DNA from 3 places in the Paenibacillus sp. PvR133 genome. Region 2 is predicted to be linked to each of the others. Evidence: predicted binding sites of a transcription regulator. Region 2 holds the regulator's gene; each other region holds the start of a gene.
The links. The regulator LexA, encoded in region 2, represses DNA repair genes until DNA is damaged. The targets are predictions, from matches to a motif close to CGAACATATGTTCG.
Positions count from the first base shown of each region.

Region 1: addB (helicase-exonuclease AddAB subunit AddB) is a predicted target of LexA. The motif match lies at 5,500-5,513, and genes of this name have one in related genera.
Region 3: JOE49_RS21385 (YhjD family protein) is a predicted target of LexA. The motif match lies at 3,713-3,726, and genes of this name have one in related genera.

Region 1 covers NZ_JAFIBS010000001.1:5,208,495-5,215,862, reverse strand. The annotation lists gene JOE49_RS22720 (16S rRNA (uracil(1498)-N(3))-methyltransferase) at 160-924, shown strand; gene mtaB (tRNA (N(6)-L-threonylcarbamoyladenosine(37)-C(2))-methylthiotransferase MtaB) at 926-2,269, shown strand; gene JOE49_RS22710 (NUDIX hydrolase) at 2,373-2,807, shown strand; gene JOE49_RS22705 (Na/Pi cotransporter family protein) at 2,797-3,819, opposite strand; gene JOE49_RS22700 (class I SAM-dependent rRNA methyltransferase) at 3,963-5,342, shown strand; gene addB (helicase-exonuclease AddAB subunit AddB) at 5,580-7,368, shown strand, end outside.
Region 2 covers NZ_JAFIBS010000001.1:4,517,221-4,524,588, forward strand. The annotation lists gene JOE49_RS19630 (HAD family hydrolase) at 1-281, opposite strand, end outside; gene JOE49_RS19635 (hypothetical protein) at 437-946, opposite strand; gene JOE49_RS19640 (DUF896 domain-containing protein) at 1,067-1,273, opposite strand; gene JOE49_RS19645 (LysM peptidoglycan-binding domain-containing protein) at 1,382-1,750, opposite strand; gene lexA (transcriptional repressor LexA) at 1,939-2,565, shown strand; gene JOE49_RS19655 (hypothetical protein) at 2,840-3,142, shown strand; gene JOE49_RS19660 (hypothetical protein) at 3,375-3,539, shown strand; gene JOE49_RS19665 (hypothetical protein) at 3,581-3,721, shown strand; gene JOE49_RS19670 (PLAT/LH2 domain-containing protein) at 4,419-4,910, shown strand; gene JOE49_RS19675 (YjcZ family sporulation protein) at 5,443-5,550, opposite strand; partial or broken gene JOE49_RS19680 (YolD-like family protein) at 6,270-6,368, opposite strand; gene JOE49_RS19685 (hypothetical protein) at 7,253-7,368, shown strand, end outside.
Region 3 covers NZ_JAFIBS010000001.1:4,858,779-4,866,146, reverse strand. The annotation lists gene JOE49_RS21400 (Ger(x)C family spore germination protein) at 1-495, opposite strand, end outside; gene JOE49_RS21395 (GerAB/ArcD/ProY family transporter) at 492-1,583, opposite strand; gene JOE49_RS21390 (spore germination protein) at 1,576-3,039, opposite strand; gene JOE49_RS21385 (YhjD family protein) at 3,263-3,664, opposite strand; gene JOE49_RS21380 (DMT family transporter) at 3,972-4,862, shown strand; gene JOE49_RS21375 (YitT family protein) at 5,325-6,029, shown strand; gene JOE49_RS21370 (DUF2188 domain-containing protein) at 6,096-6,545, opposite strand; gene JOE49_RS21365 (lipid II flippase Amj family protein) at 6,697-7,368, shown strand, end outside.

The sequences.
Region 1 (7,368 bases), 690 kb from region 2:
TATAACCTGAATAGAAGAGGGAACAGACTGGTCATACAGGCGCAAAAGATGATATGATGTTGCTTGGTGATTTATTCGGATTTTGTACGGAACGTTAGTGGATAACAGTTATTTTTAGAATGAGGATTTTGCAAAATCCAGGAATAGGTGTGAGAGAGAATGCAGCGTTATTTTATTCCGGCAGAGCAATTTCTAGAAGATCACGTGATTGTCGCGGGTGAGGACGCGCGGCATATCGCTAAAGTCATGCGGGGCCGTAGTGGTGACAAAATTATAGTTAGTGACGGGATGTCTAGGGAAGCGCTGGCTGCATTGGATACGATTGAGCAGGATCATGTTACGGCGACGATTATTGAGCCGCTGAAGATGACCTCTGAACCGCATGTGCAGGTCACTATCGCTCAGAGTCTTCCTAAAGGAGACAAGATGGAGACGGTGATGCAAAAATGTACAGAAATCGGAGCAACCGGGTTTGTACCGTTTTTGTCCGAGCGTACGGTCGTGCAGTATGATGCCAAAAAAGAAGGCAAGCGACTGGAGCGTTGGCGCAAGATTGTGAAGGAAGCGGCTGAACAAAGCCACCGTAACCGGATTCCAGAAATTAGCGCGCCCATGACGTGGAAAGAACTTCTGGCTTCTTTTGCTGGGTATGATTTGATATGTTATTGTTATGAAAAAGAGCAGGGTAAACAGCTACGGGATGTAATCCAGCCTTTGGCAGGACAATGGGCGTCGACGGACATGCCGCGTGTTCTGCTGGTGGTAGGCCCGGAAGGCGGCTTTACTGAAGCGGAAAGTCTGGAGGCCGAGCAGGCCGGGGCACAGTCTACAGGACTGGGAAGACGTATTTTGCGTGCGGAGACCGCAGGAATGGCTGCATTGGCATGCATTTTATATGAGACAGGAGAAATGGGAGGGGTTTAATATGCCGTCAGTGGCATTTTACACATTGGGCTGTAAGGTAAACTTTTATGATACAGAAGCGATCTGGCAGCTGTTTAAAAATGAAGGTTATGAACAGGTGGACTTTGATGAGCAGACTGCTGATGTCTATCTTATCAATACATGTACCGTTACGAATACCGGTGATAAAAAGAGTCGTCAGATTATTCGCCGCGCGATTCGCCGGAATCCAGATGCCATTGTGGCAGTGACGGGCTGTTATGCCCAAACTTCTCCTGCCGAAATTATGGATATTCCTGGCGTTGATCTCGTTATCGGGACTCAAGATCGGGACAAAATCATTCCGTTCGTGCAGGAAATTCAAGGGACGCGTCAACCGGTGAACGCCGTGCGCAATATTATGAAAACGCGTGTATTTGAGGAAATGGATGTGCCTGATTTTGCTAATCATACTCGGGCCTTTTTGAAAATTCAGGATGGGTGCAATAACTTCTGTACCTTCTGCATCATTCCGTGGTCGCGGGGTCTATCCCGTAGTCGTGATGCTGCGAGTATTATTGCACAGGCGCGTCAACTGGTACACGCAGGCTACAAGGAAATTGTACTCACAGGTATCCACACTGGCGGTTATGGTGACGACATGGATAATTATGACCTATCTGATCTGTTGTGGGATCTGGAGAAGGTGGAAGGGCTGGAGCGTATCCGTATCAGTTCGATTGAAGCCAGCCAGATTGATGAAAAAATGCTTGATGTACTGAACCGTTCCACCAAGCTGGTTCGTCATTTTCACATACCGCTTCAGGCGGGGGACGACACCGTGTTGAAACGGATGCGTCGCAAGTACACCACAGAAGAGTTTTATAACAAAATGCTTATGATTCGCAAAGCAATGCCGGATGTAGCGATTACAACGGATGTGATTGTCGGCTTCCCTGGGGAGACGGATGAAATGTTCCGCAATGGCTATGAGCTGATGAAAAAAATCGGTTTTTCGGAAATGCACGTGTTCCCATACTCCAAGCGCAGTGGAACTCCTGCGGCGCGTATGGAGGATCAGGTGGACGAAGACGTGAAAAATGCACGAGTGCATGAGCTGATACAACTGTCAGAGCAAATGCAACTGGCGTATGCTGAGAAGTTTGTAGGTCAGGTGCTGGAGGTCATTCCGGAAGTTGCGCCGAAAGGGACCGAAGATAGCGGCATACTCCATGGATATAGTGACAATTATATTCAACTGGCGTTTGAAGGTACTGAGGATCTGGTTGGCAAGGTATGCCGCGTGAAGCTGACGAAGGCAGGTATTAATGAAAGTGAGGGCCAATTGGTCCGCGTACTAGAGAATGGGCTGCAAACAGCTCTGTAAGAACAAAAAAGCCTGAACAGGCAATAGAGATGGCAAACAAGGATTTCGCCTTTCCTTACAGAGAGGACGGAATCCTTGTTGCGCAAGGAAGGGAGATTACAGGATGGCAGCAAAAAAGGAAATTTCCGCAGGCGGCGTTGTGTTTCGCAAACAGGGGGAGCAGCTTGAAATTCAGCTCATTACTGACCGATATGGTAAGGTATCCTTGGCTAAAGGGAAAATGGAGTTGGGAGAAACAATCGAACAGACGGCTTTACGTGAAATTCGCGAGGAAACAGGGTTGAACGGGCGGATTATCCAGCATGTAGATATGATTGCTTATACGTATCAGCATCCAGAATTTGGGGAAGTAGATAAAGAAGTACACTATTATCTCGTAGAGGCACTGGATGGGGTTTTACAGGCACAGATCGAAGAAATTAAAGGAGTTGCGTGGCATACGCCTGAGGAAGCATGGCGTCTCCAGCGCCAGGGTGGATATGACAATAATGATGTCATTTTAAGCAAGGCGCTGTCCATGCTAGGAATTAACGTTTGATTCTGTGGGGAGATATACGATCCTCTAAACGCGTCCACACAGGTAGATAGCAGAGAGGCAAAACCAGCAGAGAGCTAATAACGTTAAACAGAGTTTGGGCATGGGCTACCTTGGCTCCGGGCTCGGTAGATATCCAGGCAGCGGCCATCTCCAGACCAGGGATCAACGGCATAAAGAGCAAGGCTCCGCCTACGTTCAGCAGCACGTGGGACCAGGCCACAAATTTGCCGGACACGCTGCCGCCAACAGCGGCAATCAGGGCGGTTACGCAGGTGCCTACATTGGAGCCGATGACGATGGCGATCCCCACATCGGCTGGCAAGGCTCCCGCAGCGGCAAGGCTAATCGCCATGCCAATGACGGCTGCGCTACTGTGAACCAGCGCGGTCAGACAGGCTCCAGCAGCGAAGGCCCACCACATGTTGGCCGCAGCGTGATCAAGAAACCAGCGGAATAGTCCGGCCTGCTCAATCCAGGGGCCGACTGTTTGCATTACGCGGATACCTGCCAGAATCAGCGAAAATCCAGCAAAGACGAGGCTGATATATTGTACAGCCTGCGGACGGCTAAGCCCATTGGAGCCGGGTGAAGCTCCAGCGGACGCATACTGGCGACTGGGGACAGCTTCACCCCACAGGACGGCAGTGCTCCAGCATAGCAGTGAGCCGCAGAGCAGCGGAACAGCCAGCATGCCAAGCTGGAGCCCCATCAGCTCAGTGGTCAGGCAGGTGCCGATATTGGTGCCGAGAATGATGCCGAGCGTGCGGCCGTAGGTCAACAGCCCGGCGTTGACCAGTCCGATCGTCAGCACCGTTACGGCGGTGCTGCTTTGCAGCAGGGCCGTAATGCCTGAGCTGAACAGCATGCCCCGCCAAGGTGAAACTGTGGCGCGGTTCAGCCAGCGGGTGAGGAAGGGACCGGCCAAATGCCGGAGGGCTGCTTCCATCAGCTTCATCCCGCCCAAAAAAATAAACAGCCCACCGCACAGTGGGAGTATAACATGTATAAACACGGGCATAGCCCCCTTTTCTAGGTGAAAATACTTATGTAACAGCCTATGATCTGTCGGGGACAGCCATGACAAGCATGGCTGAGCTCTTTTTTACGGAACGATATTAAGGACTTTGAGTAATCCAAGAATGGGAGTGAAGGATTTTGCCTTCAGTAATATTAGAACGCAGCCGTAAAAAAAGGCTGGAGCACGCACACCCTTGGGTGTTTAAAAACGAAATAGCCAAGATCGAAGGGAACCCAGAGGCAGGCGATTTGGTCAGTATCGTTAACCATCAGGGGCGTTATTTGGCGACAGGTTACTATAATCCAGCTTCACAAATTACAGTGCGTGTGATGTCCTACGAGCCGCTGGAAGCAATGGATCAAAACTTTTTTGCCCAACGCTTTCGCAAATGTCTGGAGCACCGCGAACGTTTTGTGACCGGGGGAAACGCTTATCGGTTGGTGTACGGCGAGGCTGATTTTTTGCCTGGACTGATTGTAGATCGATTTGGTGATGTGTTAGTCGTGCAGTTGTTAACGCTTGGCATGGATCGGCGCAGGGAAGAAATCAGGGATGCGCTCGTTGAAGTAGTGGGTCCTGTTGGTATATATGAGCGAAGTGATGTATCCATCCGTGAGCTGGAAGGATTGGAACAAACGAAGGGTCCTTTGTACGGTGATTGCCCGCGTCATGTGGTAGTGACGGAAAATGGTCTGCAAATCAAGGTTGATATCGTAGAGGGCCAGAAGACGGGTTATTTCTTTGACCAGCGTGAAAATCGTGCGGCCATAGCACCGTTGATGACAGGTTGGGGAGCACGTAGTGGAATTACGCTACAAGAAGTAGCTGCAGACTCAGGGGATGCGGGCACAACGGTCATGAAGCCAGTGAATAAAAGTGGTAAGGTTGTTGAATTCCCATTCTGGGATGGCGCAACCGTATTGGAATGTTTTTCGCACACGGGAAGCTTTACGCTCAATGCATGTAAACATGGTGCTAAAAAAGTAACTTGTCTTGATATTTCAGAGCATGCGATTGAAAGTGCGCGGGATAATGTCAAGCTGAACGGTTTTGAGGAACGCGTCGAGTTTGTCGTCGACGATGCTTTTCAATATTTGCGCAATCAAGTGAAAGGTGTAGAGGAACGCAATGCACGAGCCGGGGGCAAAGGAGATACATCCAAGCCGCTGACAGCAGGTGGCGGACGCACCTTTGACGTGGTCATTCTTGATCCGCCAGCCTTTGCCAAAACGAAGAACGCTGTCAAAGGAGCTACACGTGGATATAAAGATATCAACCTGCACGGGATGAAGCTGGTCAATGAGGGCGGCTATCTGGTGACTGCGAGCTGCTCGTTCCATATGCGGCCAGAGTTGTTTTTAGATACCATTAAGGAAGCGGCGGCAGATGCCGGCAAAATCCTTCGTCTGGTAGACTGGAGAGCGGCTGGTAAAGACCATCCTCAAATTTTGGGTGTGGAGGAAGGCCATTACTTGAAATTCGCCATCTTTGAGGTGCGCAGCCGGACACAGCTGTAGGTTTCATACAAGGTCAAAGTCAATCGCCTTTTTGGTGATTAAATAGGTAAAATAGACTCGTTTAGGTATAAATCAGTCCTGTAGAGAAGGCATGCACCAAGCCAATCTGCGGGACTGATTTGTTTTTTTAGAGGGAGGAAGAATTGCTACAACATGGCAAACGTACGTTCTTTTCTCCCTTGCCTGATATGCTATACTGTTTAATAGAATGTTGTTCGTTGGAAAGGAGGCCGCATCATGTCGGTTCGCTTGTTGATTGGCCGCTCTGGGAGTGGTAAAAGTACGTTAATCCGCAATGAAATGACGTCTATGTTACGCGAGGAGCCGCTAGGTAAGCCTATGCTGTTACTTGTACCGGAGCAATCGTCATTTGCTTCTGAGCATGCGTTACTTACAGAAGCCGGAAACGGTATTCAGGGGTCGGTGCGCGCCCAAGTGATGGGATTTCATCGTCTTGCCTATTTAGTTATGCAGGAAACCGGGGGTTCAGCACTGGTGCCTGTAACGGAAGAAGGCAAGAAGATGCTTTTATATAAAATTATTCGTCGTCGCAAGGATGAACTGAGTTTGTTTAAGGATTCGGGAGACCAGCTCGGCTTTGTGGATCGGTTGAATACATTGTTTACGGAGCTAAAGCAGTATGGAAATGATACTCGGTCTGTACCGGAGCAACTGGAGCGAATGAACGCTGCTGGAGAGTCAACTCCGATTTTGCGTGGCAAGCTCAAAGATATCAGTCTAATCTATGAGGATTTTGAACGAGAGCTGACGCTTAAATATATTGACGGTGAAGATACGCTGCGCATGCTGGCAGAACAGATTGCTGAGTCTTCCCTTGTGCGTGGGGCAGATATTTGGATGGATGGCTACCGCAGGTTTACACCACATGAATACAAGGTGGTGGAGCAGCTTATGCTGCACGCTTCTTCGTTGACGGTGGCGCTGACTTGCAACCGCAGCTACGAGAGCGGACAGCTTCCGCATGAGCTGGATTTGTTTCATCCCTCAGCGGCTACGTATGTAAAGCTCAAAGGAATGGCAGACGAGCTGATGATAGAGACGCAGACACAATTACTGCGCCCTGATCCGCTGCCGAGATTTAAGGAGCGTCCGGCGTTGGCGTATTTGGAGGCTAACTTTGAACATCGTACAGGGTTACGGAATCAGGAACAATGGATGCGGCTGCAGCAGCTACGAGAGCAGTGGACAGAAGAACAGCCGGAAGGCATAAAACTGTACACTGCGGCTAATCGCCGTGCAGAGCTGGAAGGGGCTGCACGCGAAATGCGTCGTCTGGCCCGAGATGAGGGCGCTCGTTATCGGGAGATGGCCCTGTTTGTACGTCATATTGAAGATTATGAGCCATGGGTGGAACCGATATTCAAACAATATGAGGTTCCAGTATTTCTGGATCAGCGGAGAAGTGTTTTGCATCATCCCTTAGTGGAATTGATTCGGGCTTCGCTGGATATCGTGCAGCGTCGTTGGCGATATGAGGATGTATTCCGTGCGGTCAAAACAGACCTTCTCCTGCCGCTGGATGGTCGGGTGAGCCGTGAGGAGATGGACCGTTTGGAAAACTATGTACTAGCCTGCGGAATACAAGGCAGCCGTTGGACAGACGGTCGCCCGTGGCAGGCTGTGCCCAGCTTGTCACTGGAGCTGGAGGAGCAGGAACGGAGCCGTAGGCGGGATGAAACGTTGGATTTGATGGAGCTGTGCCGGGATGTGATCGTGACGCCTTTACGTGCGTTTGAGAAACGTGTGGGCAAGGCACGAACTGCACTTGAGAAGTGTGAAGCGGTATATCTGTTACTGGAGGATGCAGAGATTGGCCACAAGCTGGACGCCTTCATTCATCAGGCAGGGGAAGCAGGAAAACCTGAGCAGGCGAAGGAGCATCGTCAAGTATGGGATGCGGTGCTTGAACTACTGGATCAAATTGTCGAAATGATGGGTGACGAGAGGCTGGATACCTCTTTGTTTGCGGGTGTGCTGGAAACGGGATTGGCTGAGTTCCGTATGG
Region 2 (7,368 bases):
GCCAACTGTTCCAATTGGCGGAATTCAGGTTGCTCACCTGCTGTAAAATTCGCCCACAATCCTTCAAACGGATTAATGCCGATCATTTGAGTAAAACTAAAGGTTTCATAGGATTCATACAAAGCGCGTGCTTCCTTACGTACGGCTTCCTCCAGAGTTTTTGGATCAACGCCTGCTTCACGGGAGCCTGTTTGACACGCTGCATCAAATGCCTCTTCTACACTACGTTCATCCCACAAAAGGGTATCATCAAGATCAAACATTACCGCCTGAATCGTCATCTGAATTATCCACTCTCTTTCCACAGTATATGTACGCCTATTTGCTTGATTAAGCATTTGAATCGTTATGTGTGCCCATATTAAGCAAGCGGCCGCAGCATGTTATATGAAATAACATCATACGGCCTTTGTTACAGAGCTACAGGCTAAATCAGTTATTTCTTGTCTACCTGTATCTGATTGGATAGCGCAAACTTCTCAAGTCGCTCTGCAATGGCATCCGTGTCATAGCGACCTAATGATTTTGTGAAAATAAAATTACCACCCTTACCTTTTCTTTCAACGGTTACGTAACCCTTTTCAATCTTGATGGCTTTCATGTCCCCTGCCGTCATTGGACGTTCTCTACCACCTTTCAGCATATAGAGAGTATCCTTTCCCACTTTCAAATAAGGACGACGGATGAAAAAGATAACAGCCAGCATCAAGTACAGGCCGAATACAAGCCAATCCATCCCTCGCATACCGGTCTTAGTCAAAAAGTAACTCATAAGCATGTACAATACAGAAAGACCAGCCAGCATAATTGGCACAGTAATGTTACGGCCACGGAAAATATCCATTGTAGAACCTGCGCCGCTAATGGTTTGAATGCCTTGCTTTTTGCGCGATTTATTTAAATGCGCTGTGTTTTTGCGTACTTTTCTTTCAAATGATCGGGCCATCTCTCAATTCCTTCCCAGATATATTACATTAAAACAATTGCCTCAAAGCTGATCTATATAGATACCATAAAAGGTACCTAAAACAAAAGGCAAATTGCAGGCTTGGGCACTTTAACAACATTAATGCTTCAGCCCGTCATTTCCTTTCGATGTATCATCGTCCACAAATTCAATCGTCTCAAGCTGCTGCCGAAAATTACGGCGAATGTTACCTAAATAAATTTCCCGAAGATTGGCGCGCTCTGTGGCTTCCTCTTCCGTCAAACCCTCGGATTTTGCTTTGCGCGCTAATTCATTAATGCGCTGTACCAAGCTGTCTATATCCAAATTGTGTCCCCTCCATAAAAGCAAAGATATAATACACTTTGACATGTAGAAAAGAGCTTGTCAAGGCTCCCGTATTACGCTCCCTGACAAGCTCTAATAGTCTATAGATCAGAAGTTAGGAAGCTTGAGTACCTGACCTGCCTGCACTCCCCGATCCTCCAAACCGTTAATCCGCACAATTCCTTCTATATATACCCGTGTATCCATTCGTTCCGGTTTATGATTTGCGGCAATCTCCCACAACGTATCCCCAGGTTGTACGGTCAGTTTAGTCACTTCTTCCTTGGAAGCTGAAGGTGCCGCGAAAACTGTAAGTACACCTGCCCCTGCAATCCAAGCAACAATCACTATAATAAGAAGCTTAAGTAAAAGAGTATTGGTAATAATCTGCATAAAACGTGCCCTACCCTCTTTTCGAGTCTCCTGTAAATTTTCTAAATTCATCGGAAAAATACTTTGATAAGTGCTATATTTCATCATTGGCTGTGTCCTCCAAACGTTTGTTCTTATGTTTTCACAATATAACACGAACATTTGTTTTGTTCAATAGAAAAGAGAACAAAAGTTCGCAATTATTTTCAGGGATTATTTAGAACTTATGTTTGTACGAACGGAGGTTCTATGCTATAATTTTCCCAAACGTTACTAAATGGGGTTGATACGGTATGTCTAAGATTTCGAGCCGCCAGCAGGCCATTCTTGAATTTATCCGCAATGAAGTGCGTCTAAAGGGATACCCCCCTTCTGTACGCGAAATAGGCGAGGCTGTAGGCTTAGCCTCCAGTTCTACGGTTCATGGTCATTTGGATCGTTTAGAGAAAAAAGGACTCATTCGCCGCGATCCTACAAAACCACGGGCTATTGAGTTACTCGGTCAAGACGAATCGGATAACAGCAACTTGATTAATTACTCCATTAGTCGTGTCCCCGTCGTCGGCAAAGTAACCGCTGGTCTTCCTATTACGGCGACAGAAAATATTGAAGATTACTTTCCTCTTCCCCAACACTTTGTTGGTGAGGATAAAATATTCATGTTATCTGTTGTAGGCGAAAGCATGATTGAAGCTGGTATTGCTAACGGAGACTATGTAATCGTACGTCAGCAGCAGACCGCTGATAATGGTGATATTGTTGTAGCTATGACAGATGAAGACGAAGCTACAGTTAAAACCTTCTACAAAGAAAAGGATCATATCCGGCTTCAACCTGAAAATCCAGCCTTTGAACCGCTTCGCCTGACACACGTCAGCATTTTGGGCAAGGTTGTAGGACTCTTCCGGGACTTCCACTGATTTCTCGTTCTTTCTTCCCCGTTATTCTTTCCACTAATACAAAACCGGCTGCCTAGGGCAAGCCGGTTTTGTATTGCTATTATGTATCTCACAACTATTTTTTCATTTCAGCAACCTATTCCTATTTTTTCGACTATAAAATCAGCCTCCCCATCTCAAATAATTTCCCACTGATCTTGTACAGCTATACTGTCATGGGTAAAACTAATAGATCTTTCTTTGATTTAGATAAATATGGTATATTAATTACTCATAGCTCTGTAGGAGGAATTAAATGAAAAAAATTATAATTTCAGCGTTTGTTGTGATATTTATCGCCATAAGCTGTGTAGTTCCAACAATGGATCATTTGTATGCAAAAGAGAACTCACACATAACAACCTACGACCGTATTCAGTACATACAAATACTTATCCATTTCAGGTATTTAGAAAAGCAACTCGAAGCTGTGAATTTCGAAAGAAATAATTATCCAGAAGACAGCCAAGAATATAAACAGCTCTCTGAACAACTGAATCATATTCTTGCTCAAGAGGTGTACTACGAGAAAAAACTTAACACTCTTAATAGTAAATAATTTTCATACTAACTGCCTATTATCTTTATCTACACTATTAGACTCATGCCGACCTGTAACATTCTCCTACAACGTAAAGTTGAAAAGGCGGAGACAGGTTCGCATGAGTTTTTTTATTAACCATTAGGAATATAGGTACTAGCTTCTTTTTGCTTTTAATAGATTTATGCTGATACATTACTATCACAATTGACATATGTATATAGCAGAACTAAGCAAAGGAGATATGCAGATGATCAGAAATAGAGTTAAAACGTATAAGCATCGCATCGGGAAAAACAGATATCTGGTCGTTAAAGTCTTTCAAGCCGCAGCTGCTAAAACAGGAAGCGGAAATGCACTAGCAACCAATGCCTTGAATATCAAAATTGCCAAGCGTAAGCATAAACGCCACTAAGATTTAACCGTACCTTCATTTCTTTGAAGGGAGGTGATAATATGAGCAGAAGACATTGCAGACGTGATTTGAGAAGAAGAAGATCAAACATCCGTTCCACTCAAAGAGCCATTGCGCGTGCAAGAGGTAACGCACTGGCTGTTAATCTGTTTAGCGTAAATGATAGACAACGCAGACGCTAATAATCGTTTTCAAGCAAAAGCGGGAAGGATTCTTCCTGCTTTTTTTGTGTTAAACGATACACCAACTCCTAAATTCCATAGAACTGCTAAATTCAGTTGCCTTCCTTTTAAATACCATCGACATATTCAACTATGCTTCCACTGGTTAAAACAGAAGCGAAATAGTACCCAGTCAAAGCAGCAGCATTCTTGACTCAAATACTTTGTGTACAACTGACCACACCTATAGCCCTCAAACTTGTTTCAGCTTTTTTCACTTAAGTATTCTGGCTGTAAATCCGTCCAGGGTTTGTACGTTGCTGCATTGTTGCTCAATTTTTTATTTTTAAATTTTATAAGGCCCCACTTGCCCACCACCGTATTCCACAAGCTCCATCATATCCTACTCAACGGATGGACTACAGATGCTCTTATCTGACTTAATGCAGCTGAAAACAATTCGATATTCGATCAACTCTTCATATGTATGATTCATGTTGGTCACCTCGACAATTCATTCTGGATAAGCGCTAAAAATCCTTCTCTAAATAATCATCTCCTTACATGATTATTAGAAAGCTAATATCCGACACATAAAGATAAAATACAACAAACAAAGACAAGAAAAAAATTTCTCTTCACAACCAATGAACTATGTACAAATACATTACACATGTATAACATTAAATACAAATACTAGAAAGGTGGTAACAATTTAATGAAAAAAGTATCTTTACTAGCATCAGTAGCAATGCTTATCTCATCTGTAGCTTTTGCTGCACCTTCTTTTGCAGATCAGGTCACAAGTGACACTTATAGTTCATTACAAGACTCAAATAGAAGTATAGAGTCTGTTACGCCTTTTGCTAATGTTGAATATGTCGTTACTGTAAATACGGCCAATCTCAAAGATGCTGGAACAGACTCGAACATCTCTATAACTCTGTATGGTTCTAATGGAGATTATGCTACCGCTACACTCAATGGTAGCTTTGAACAAGGAGATTCCGATACAACAAGAATCAGCACTAGTAACCTAGGTGACATCAGAAAAATTACTATTAGAACTGATGGATCTGGGTATAAACCAGGTTGGAAAATCGCTAATGTCAAAATATCTGGAAACGGGAAAACTTTCTCATTTGCAGGTCCTGACCGTTGGCTTGGTGACGGCGGCTCCGCAGATTCCGAAACACTTTTTCCATCCTAAAAACAAATATTCATACAAAAGACTCTGTCGATATTTGGATAGAGTCTTTTTGTTTTGGATGAATAATCCTACTAAAATTGTATCGCCGTAATTGTAACCCTATCTCAAGAATCAATTTTAATAATAAACTCACTAATGAGAAAAATGTTATGTAAATTTGCCATATAAACAAAAGCTAAGAAATGACCGCTGGAAAAGTATATTGAATCTTCTTAATACTATACTGAAAGATGTGCAAAGTATCGTGCGTATTATCGCAAATAAAAGACTCATACCAGTTATTGTTGCAAACTAATAAGGCCCTATCTGAGATTAAATTTAGGTATTAGGAAGGATTGTACCCATTCAATGAAACTTTCCCCATCTTACAAAATACAATAAGCGCAAATCTATTATGGCAGGAAATCCACCAAGTATTCGCCAAAAGAGAAGCGAATACTGTGGCTATTGCCAAATAGCTTATGCGCTCATTGAGTTCAACTATTTCCCATCCATGAGTGAAGTGGTATTATCCAACAATTCTTTTCACGAATTAAACCCACAGTGATTTAGTGATGATAACTAAGAGAATAAAGAGCACTAAAATTGCCGCTGTAGAAGTCCATACACCGCCGCCACCTGTACCTTCATATGCACCCATGTCTTAAACCTCCTTTATTTGTCGTTCATCTTAATATATGTATAAATACGTTCAGTGATAGGGCATGCAGGTAAACAAAACAAAGGCTCACACCCAGATAAACCGGTAGAGCCTAATAATCTTTATAAAAGAATTAATTTCAAGGTGATTACCAACAAAATGAAGAGTGCCAAGACAGCAGCTATCGATGTCCAAATCTTCCCGGCCGTTTCTTCGGAACCTCTTTCTATTCCTCTCACACGTAACGCCTCCCTTGTTTACTCCACAGGCTATGCGAGGTCTTGTTTATGGGATGGACTTCTAGGAAAATAAAAAAACACCTTACCAGCGTATCCAGCAAGGTGCCACTGATAAGAACTTTTACTATTGCCACAACTAAAGAACAACAAGAAGGACTCCTACAGCATTTAGCTGATAGAGTCCTTCTTTATATCTGCCTTAATTCAATTTAATTGCATTGAGTTATGGCTTCGAGTATATAATTTTCTCTCCTCCAGATTCAATTAATGAAATCTACTATATTCCAAAACAAAAAACACCCCATCAGCGCATGCCAGTAGGGTATCCCATTCTTTCGGATTATGCAACGATTTGGTGATATTCCAAAAGAATTTATGTAAGGCCAGGCTGCTCGCCTTACGATATTAAACGTTCTGTCCAGTTCCAAGTAGCTTGGCTTGTTACCTTGATCTTATCCCCAACGATAAAAAGGCCGTATTTTGTCGGTCTTTCATGAGCTTTAGATACGCTTCCTTATGTTCCGGTATGAGGATGCGGCTGCTTACCCATAATCCATTACCTTCGAGTCTTTTTGACATGTATGTAGCCTCCTGATGTGTTATGCACAAATTATATTCTGAGTACAAAAAATAAACTCCAGATCATTGGAGGTTTAATACCGTATAATGCCTATTTCTAGACGAGAAAAATGTAATGATCTTTTGGTCACCATCCCAGCCCTCTATGATTACAATATAGAGCGCATATCGCTTTGTTGTCCCCTTCTTCCCAAAGCCAGCAACCGCGCGCCTTTATGTCCACTACACTGCTACCTGTCTTTATCTCCAGTTCCATCATGTTGGGCACCCGTCTTCGCTCAGCAGAATTATTGTAGAGTATTGGAGTAGCGTTCGATATCTGGTAACAAAGCGTTCATCTTCTTTGTTACCCAGCGTTTCCGTATACTATACAGATCAGAACAATGAACGACGAAAGCGGACACAACTATTATGCAACAATAGCGGAATAGACGGTTGCCAAAGTTACACTAAACTTTTGCAGAAGTTTACGATGGCGCACGTAAAGCCATGGAAAGAATATGGGGGCGATATTCCTGAGCCAATAGGATAAGACAAGAACAGCAGTAAATTTAATGTGTGTATTCCTAAAAGCCTACGTCGTCCATTGTCAAAAGGAGCTGCTGCCGAAAATTCTCCCTTGAACCAGCATTACCTTTACAAATTGAGCAAATGAGGGATTTACAATAAAGTTCGGACCTCCCCCCCATTAACCCAGCCTAAACAGACGCATCGCAGTTCGTGCCAACCTCAAACGGCAGGTCATTCACCGCATTGGTGCCAAGATACCAAAGGCTGAGGATAGCTGCGAGTTCCCAAAAAACAGTTTTCAATAAAGCGTACAATCGCAGCACGTTAGATACATTTAACTAATCAGGAAATTTTCCAAGTAGGAGGAAATAACCATGGCATTTGAAGGTTATAGAGAAGACAAGCGAGAACATTGGTTTGACTGGCCATTTCCCTTGTCGGTATCAATACTGTATGTGGATGCGGATGTAGATGAAACAGAAACGAAATG
Region 3 (7,368 bases), 340 kb from region 2:
CATACACATTTCCTCAAGGCTTCTGATTTTTTTGGTTATAAATTCGCCAATCAAGAGGTTACCTATGCTTTTTTGATCTATTATTTCTCCAGCTAATCCATCTACAATAGCTACCTTGACATGGGAAGTCGGATGGTCAGGCTCACGATACAGCACATCCAGATAGGGATATAAATCTTTTCGGGCCAAGCTTGTACCGTACAAAATAACTCCGTATTTGAAAAAGCGGATATCCCCGGTTACTTTGGCTCGGATTTTGTCTGTACTTTGCCGAACGGAGTGGCCGGTGCCTGAATGAATTTCATTGGTGCTTTTACCTTGATTGCTTTGAGAATCGTCTACAACCTCTAGCGTTTGCAACAACATGCCTTCAGGAGTGAGATCATAAGCCGATGCATTTGCCAATCGGGCATCCTTCAAATTGTCCTGATCCCAGCAGCCTGTTATAAAAATGAGTAGAGTTAGCATTCCAAGCGCTCTGCTCTTTTTTTTCATGTTTCAGGTCCCTCCTTTTTTTTGAAGAGATAGGATAGGATCAGCAGCAGAAAAGGGAACACAATTAGGAAAAAATAAGCAGAATTATTGGCTATGGAACCAATAAGCTCGAAATCTTCTCTTCGTTGAGGCAAATAGGCAATACAACATGAGGCGAGCACAACAAAGGGAACCGCCTTTTTGTGACTTTTTTGCTTGAATAGATAGCTTATTCCGTAAGACGCCGCATAATAATATCCACTTATAGCGCCAAAGATCGAAATGAGCCAAATCGGCAGAAAAATAAAATCGACCCGATCCATCGTCCCCAGTGGAATGGATCTGAGCAAATAAATGACTGGCTCCGGCATTAATTCAAGCTGTTGGGGACTGAATACGGTTGTACAGGTAAATACGGTAAAACAATACAATAGTACCACGATCGCGTTAGCTGCCAGAATTGACTTGAGCTTGCTTGTACTTTTGCCCTCAACCATGGGAAAGACGACAAGAATGAACTCAAAACCAAACATCGCTAGGAGCGTTTCTTTTGAACCGACAATAATACGGGGCCATCCCGCCTCAGTCAGAGGTAGCAGATAAAGCGGGTTGGACTGCTTTATACCATAGCTAATTAACAGCATCATGGGAAAAATCAGAAATGAAATTAAAACAAGTACTCGGGCAATCGTTCTTAAATTTTCGCGAACCAGATATATGCTACTGAACAAAAACAGGGCAAGTATAGCCCAACGGGGAGTATATTGCAGCATCCAGCGATTAATGACGTCATAAGCGTTCACAAGAACCGAGGTACCCATGAGCAGATAGTAAGCAATGTAAGCCACAGTCAATCCTTTTCCAATCCAGGAACCAGTAATCTGGGTTAATATTTGATAAATCGAAGAGGAGGGAAAACGTCTTAGCAGGAGCCAGCACATCAAAATAATGAGTTGAATCAAAAGGCCACCAATAATGACAGATATCCAACCCCCTCCTTTAGCTGAAAGGTGCATCTGATAGGGAAGTGACAAAATATCTACGCCAATCTCAAACTTAATGATGAGAAAAAACAGTTGACCCGATGCAATGGTACTTTCTTTATTCACGTCTTTTCCAGCTCCTAGAGTCGTTCTGCTGCTTCAATTTTTGGGCTTGGGAATCATATGGTCGCTGATGGAATGTCCAAATCGGAAAGCGGATAAAAACATCTTTCATATCACCGAGCCGGAATGGTGCAAGAGGAGCAAAGTAGGGCGTACCAAAGGTCTCAAGCTTGCAAAGGTGGATAGTAAGAAAAAGTAAACCGAAAGCAATGCCAATGTATCCAAACAAGGCTGCAGCAATCATCATCGGAAAACGAAGGATACGAACCGCTGAGCTCATTTCATGAGAAGGCACTAAAAAAGAAGAAATGGCTGTTAACGAGACGACGATGATCATCGTATACGACACGAGACCAGCCCGAACGATAGCATCTCCGATGACGAGACCGCCAACGATTCCAATAGTTTGGCCAACCCGACTGGGTAGACGAACCCCGGCTTCTCGTAGCACCTCAAAGATCAATTCAAGCAGCATAGCCTCCACAATCGCTGGGAATGGAACATTTTCCAGTGATTTTTTGATGGTATGCGCCAGCTCTAATGGCAAAATAGCTGGATGAAAAGCAATCGTCGCAATGTAAATGGCAGGTAGCGTAAAAGCGATCAAAAAGCTCATCATTCGAATCGTTCTTAGAAATGAACTAATAATCCAACGACCGTGATAATCATCTGGGCTTTGGTAAAATGCAAAAAAAGAGACGGGAGCTATTAGAGCAGTTGGGCTACCTTCAGCCAAAATCGCTATGCGTCCCTCCATTAGATTGGCGGTCACACGATCCGGTCGTTCCGTGCTGAGTTGTTGAGGGAAGAGGGAAAAAGGGTTGTCCTCAATAAACTCTTGAATAAAACCGGGGGGGAGCACCATATCGGAGGAGATCGCTTTAATTCTCGTTTTCACTGCTTCCACTAGCTCAGGATTAGCCAAGTCTTGAACATAGACAATAGCGATTTTAGTCCGGGTTTTAGATCCCACATAAAAGTAGCGTACAACCAGTGACGGTGTGACAATTTGTTTGCGAATCAGATTCAGATTGATGGATAACTGCTCAATGAATCCATTGTGCGGTCCGCGAATAATCCCTTCGTTTTCTGGTTCGTCCGTACTGCGAGCATACGTTTTTTCGGAAGAAAGGATAAAAAATTCCTCCGCTCCATTTATCATAAAAATGCAATATCCCTGAATAAGCGAATCAGCAGCATTTTGAAGGTCGGTGTCTTTTTGACTGCTTAAGGTAGTGAACATTTGATGAGAGACTGCATCGGTTTTCTCATATAAGGCACTCAGGATATGAGTTTGAATCATCTCCTGATCTACGAGCGAATCAATATAGAGCAGCATACCGTCTTTGCCGTCAACGGAAATCGCCTGCTTTTTTAAATCATCCGTATAAAAAAGGGCTTGCTCAATAAAGGAAACATTCCTACTTAATTCAACGGAAGCTGCGTCATGTCCAGCCAAGAGAGCACCTCCTTTTTGGATGAGATAGGCATAATGTGAGTCAAATGGATTGAGTTTATCCATGATATGGTGACTTATCCATTCTCGAATCACCTTCACTTCACGTAACGCAATAGTTTTATACTAGAATTTAATTTAGGTTGATAAATGGGAGGTGGGTTGGTTATTTTGCAGGGAATGAAAATTAATCGTGCAAGAACTAGGGACGAGATTACAAGGGGGCTTAATCTTGGGTGGGGTCAATTCCCAGATAATGTCCCAGTTTCCGTCGGACCTCGCTGCGGGCAAAGGATGAAAGCATGAAAAAACGCCTTTGATAGCCGCGGCATACATACAAAACCTCTACGCCTTCATGATTTCGGATTTCGCTGTATATTTTAACCCCTAGTGTTTTCATTCGCGCCTTTGTCTCTGCTAATTGAACAGCTACGCGCTGTTGTACTCCAGTCAGGCTACGAACATACAAATCGGGCATTTTTAGAGGAGAGGTATTTATAATACGAATGTCTCGTTCCAGCACATCCAGCACAAGAGTTAGAAGTACACAGATCTTGATCAGCCCTGCGTCTTCTTCAGAAGGCAAAGGAGCTTTATTCTTGTGGTTTAGTGTCTTTTGGTTTGGCATAAAAATCTCCTTTACTCCGAGTAAGAATACAATATATAATCAGTATATAGAACATACGTTCTGTTTATACCTCCCTCATCATAGGAATTTTTCCATTACTAAAGCAATCATCAATTATTGGAAAAGTGGTAGGGAGCGATATCCTATGTGCCATTGTGTAAAGAATTCATGCGTTTATCGCCAATGACAGTCAAACAGAGTTTATGTTAAGCTATTGGATAAAAACTTACATAAAAGGGGAGATCGTTCTGGCTGCGGTCAGCCTTTACTATTTAACTTAAGAAAGTGGAGAAAGAAGGTATACATATTGTCACGTTCGTTATATGCAGCTTTATTATTGTTGAGCCTCATTTGGGGCGGTTCGTTTATGTTTATCAAGGTGTTGTTGCTACATCAAGTAGGGCCGTGGACGATTGTATTTCTCAGATCCAGCTTTGGATTTATTTTTATCGTCTTATTAATGCTACTTATGCGCAGGCCGTTTGAAATCAAAAGCATTCCGTGGAAATCGGTTATTCTGGTAGCTTTGGTCAACATGGTTTTGCCATGGACATTGATCGGTTTTAGCGAGACCAGAATAGCTAGCAGCATGGCTTCTGTATTGAATGCCACCACGCCAATATGGACCATGTTGGTGGGGCTTGTTTTTTTCGGGGCTATTTTTCATCGAATGCAGTGGTTAGGAATGGGTCTCGCTTTTGTAGGAATCATTATTTTATTGGGTATTAATCCTGCATCTATTATTTCTGTTGATCCTGTGGGTTTTGGATGTATGCTGCTTGCGACTCTCTGCTACGGATTTGGAACACAGCTCTCCAAACGTTTTCTCTCCAATCTTTCCATGTATCAGGCTACCTTTGCGACACTGTTTGGTGCTGCGGTAGGGGGTGGCATTATGATGGCAATTGTGGAGAGACCTGATTTGTCGATTGTTTCTGACCCAGGTGTATTGGGTTCTCTTATAGGACTGGGAGTTTTGGGATCAGGAGTTGCATATATTTTGTTCAACTACATGATTTTGCGGGGGAGTGCGGAATTTGCTTCTTCGGTGACGTATTTTGTACCAGTAAGTGCCATTGTATGGGGCTTTTTGCTCCTGAATGAACATATCGGCTGGAACGTTCTGACCGGGCTGGTCCTTATACTTGGAGGCGTGTTTATGGCCAACCAGCGTAGAACCGCCAAATTAAGTGGATAATAATCTAAACAGAAATAAAATACGCTTTGGTTATTATATTAAATGTGCATTCGCCAAACCTTCGGTATAATGCGTTAATTCGCACATACAATAAAGCATGCTCACACATAAAATAAAATATGGTGCAGCAAAAAAGCAAGCTGTTTAGCAGGTGACAAGGTGTGGTATAATAAATTATAGAATTATATGCACCACAGAAATGTCGGAGTTTTATTCCACAAAAGAAAGGATCAGGATACCATGTGTCCCCGAAGGATACTTCCCCAAAGGACGATTTGGAAACGATTTGATCTGTCTTATACTTAGCTTTTCCGCGGAGTAACGTCAAGTTGCGAAAACCAACTCTGCGGAAGAGGGGATTGTACATGCGAAGGACCAAGTCCTCCAGGCACATCTTACCCGGTAGCTTCCGTAAGAGTGGGTTCATCCACATCAAACTTACGAGAAACCGAGGGAGCCTGTATGAGGAAAACTTACGAATCTATCGTGAACAATGGAGCATTGAGACAGATTGCTGTCATGTTGCTCGGAACATGCATTTTAGCTTTTACGTACTATCACATTAATGCTCAAAATCATTTGTCAGAAGGCGGCTTTGCAGGCTTAGCCCTGCTGGGACATTACGCATTTGGCATATCTCCAGCATGGAGTATGTTGTTGCTTGATATTCCCGTCATATTGCTGGCATGGGTACTGAAGGGCAGAAGATTTATGCTGCTTGCGTTAATCGGAGCCGTTGCTTTTTCACTGTTTTATGCAGGATTTGAGAAGTATTCGACTTTGGTTATAGATCTACATGGAAATCTGCTGATAGCTGCTCTACTTTGTGGGGTGCTTACAGGTTTGGGAGCCGGAATCGTACTGCGATTCGGTGGAGCAACCGGGGGCGATGATATCCTATCTCTGCTGATCAGTGAGTGGCGCGGGTGGAAAATCGGCAACGTGTTTATTGTCAGTGACATCATCGTACTGGGATTATCATTGTTGTATCTGCCTATGAAGGAAACAATGTTTACAATACTGGCTGTGTGGCTTGCCGGAAAAATAATTACATGGACGACCACGTTCCAACTGCACCGACCTGTGAAAAAGGTACTGCCAGCGGCTATTCCCGCTAAAAAGGTGGTTGCCAAAACAGTGCCGGTCGTCCACAGCCTTCGTCAATAAGGAAAGGGTGTTACGTCAGGAGAGTAATCTTCTTACGTAACACCCTTTCGCTGTATTCAGCTTCTATCAGGAAGGCTTTAAAGTTGAATGAATGCGTCCATTCCGGTCATGAATAATTGCAGAGATCTGTTGGCGTTCTACAAAACTTTGAGCTTCGTCAATCGCCTCATTTTTGTGTTTAAAGGTTGAAATGGGCTGGTTGTGTCCCTCTTCTTTGATTGCCCAGTGATCCTCGTGCGGCACCACATGAATGGGTTCCTTTGCATCGGAAGAAGCGGAATGATGGTTGTGCAGATTTTCGCTCGAATGCTGTTTTTCATGTTTTGTCGGTTTCTCATCTTGCTCGGCTGGATGATTATCGTTCCATTCCTCGGCTTGGGAAGTGGCAATCGCAATCGAGCGCCCTTCTTCATAGCCGTCATGGAGTAGGGCGTTAGCAATATCGACGGCTTTTTCTCGCACACGAGGCTCCAGGTTTTTCATGGATGGAGGGTAATCATGTTTGTTCCAAGGCATAGTTGAACACTCCTTATAACAGATGATGTATTATGTATTACCCGTTGTCGGCTTAAACAAACGGAAATCAAAGAAATGAATATATTGTAAAATGTATCTTGAGAAAAAGCGTATAATGGTGTGCAGAATACCAGAAAAAGGAGTGAAGTATTTGCTTGCCTGGGGTTTTGTTTTTTTGCTGACTATCATCATTCATACTACAGATAGCTTGTCCTATGCTCTTCGACTTGGTGGTTTGCGAGCGCGTCGGATTGGATTGGCGTTAACCGTTGCGGGGATGCTGCTGTTGGTTTCACGCACCTCTAACATGGTGCAGGGGCCTTTACTTGGAGGGATGGTCGATCAGGCTAAAGCTGCAACACAAGTGGGCGGAACGGATATTAGACTGGAACTATATATGCATGGGGTACTGCTGGCAGCAACCGTTGGAACCATGCTTGCTATATTACTGTATCCAACAGTGGTACGCATGTCAGCCAGATGGATTGTGCATTTGGAGCATACCGGATCTATTCCGGCTTTGGTGCGTCATTTAATGCTGCGAAGTCGCTGGAAACATGCAGGCTACTACATAAAGCGCCCCACCTGGTCAATGCTTACTTCACTGATTAGTGGAGCGATACCCAAGCGTCTAATTATTCTGAATATAGCTGTCACTGCGATTTATACAACAGGAGTAGTATCTGCTTTATATGCATCATTCCTGTGGCCTGCTCAAGGTACAGCAATGTCAATGTCGTCAGGTCTAATCAATGGCGTCGCAACGGTATTATTAACCTTGTTAATTGATCCAAGATTGGCGGTTCTGTCGGAGAAAACGCTA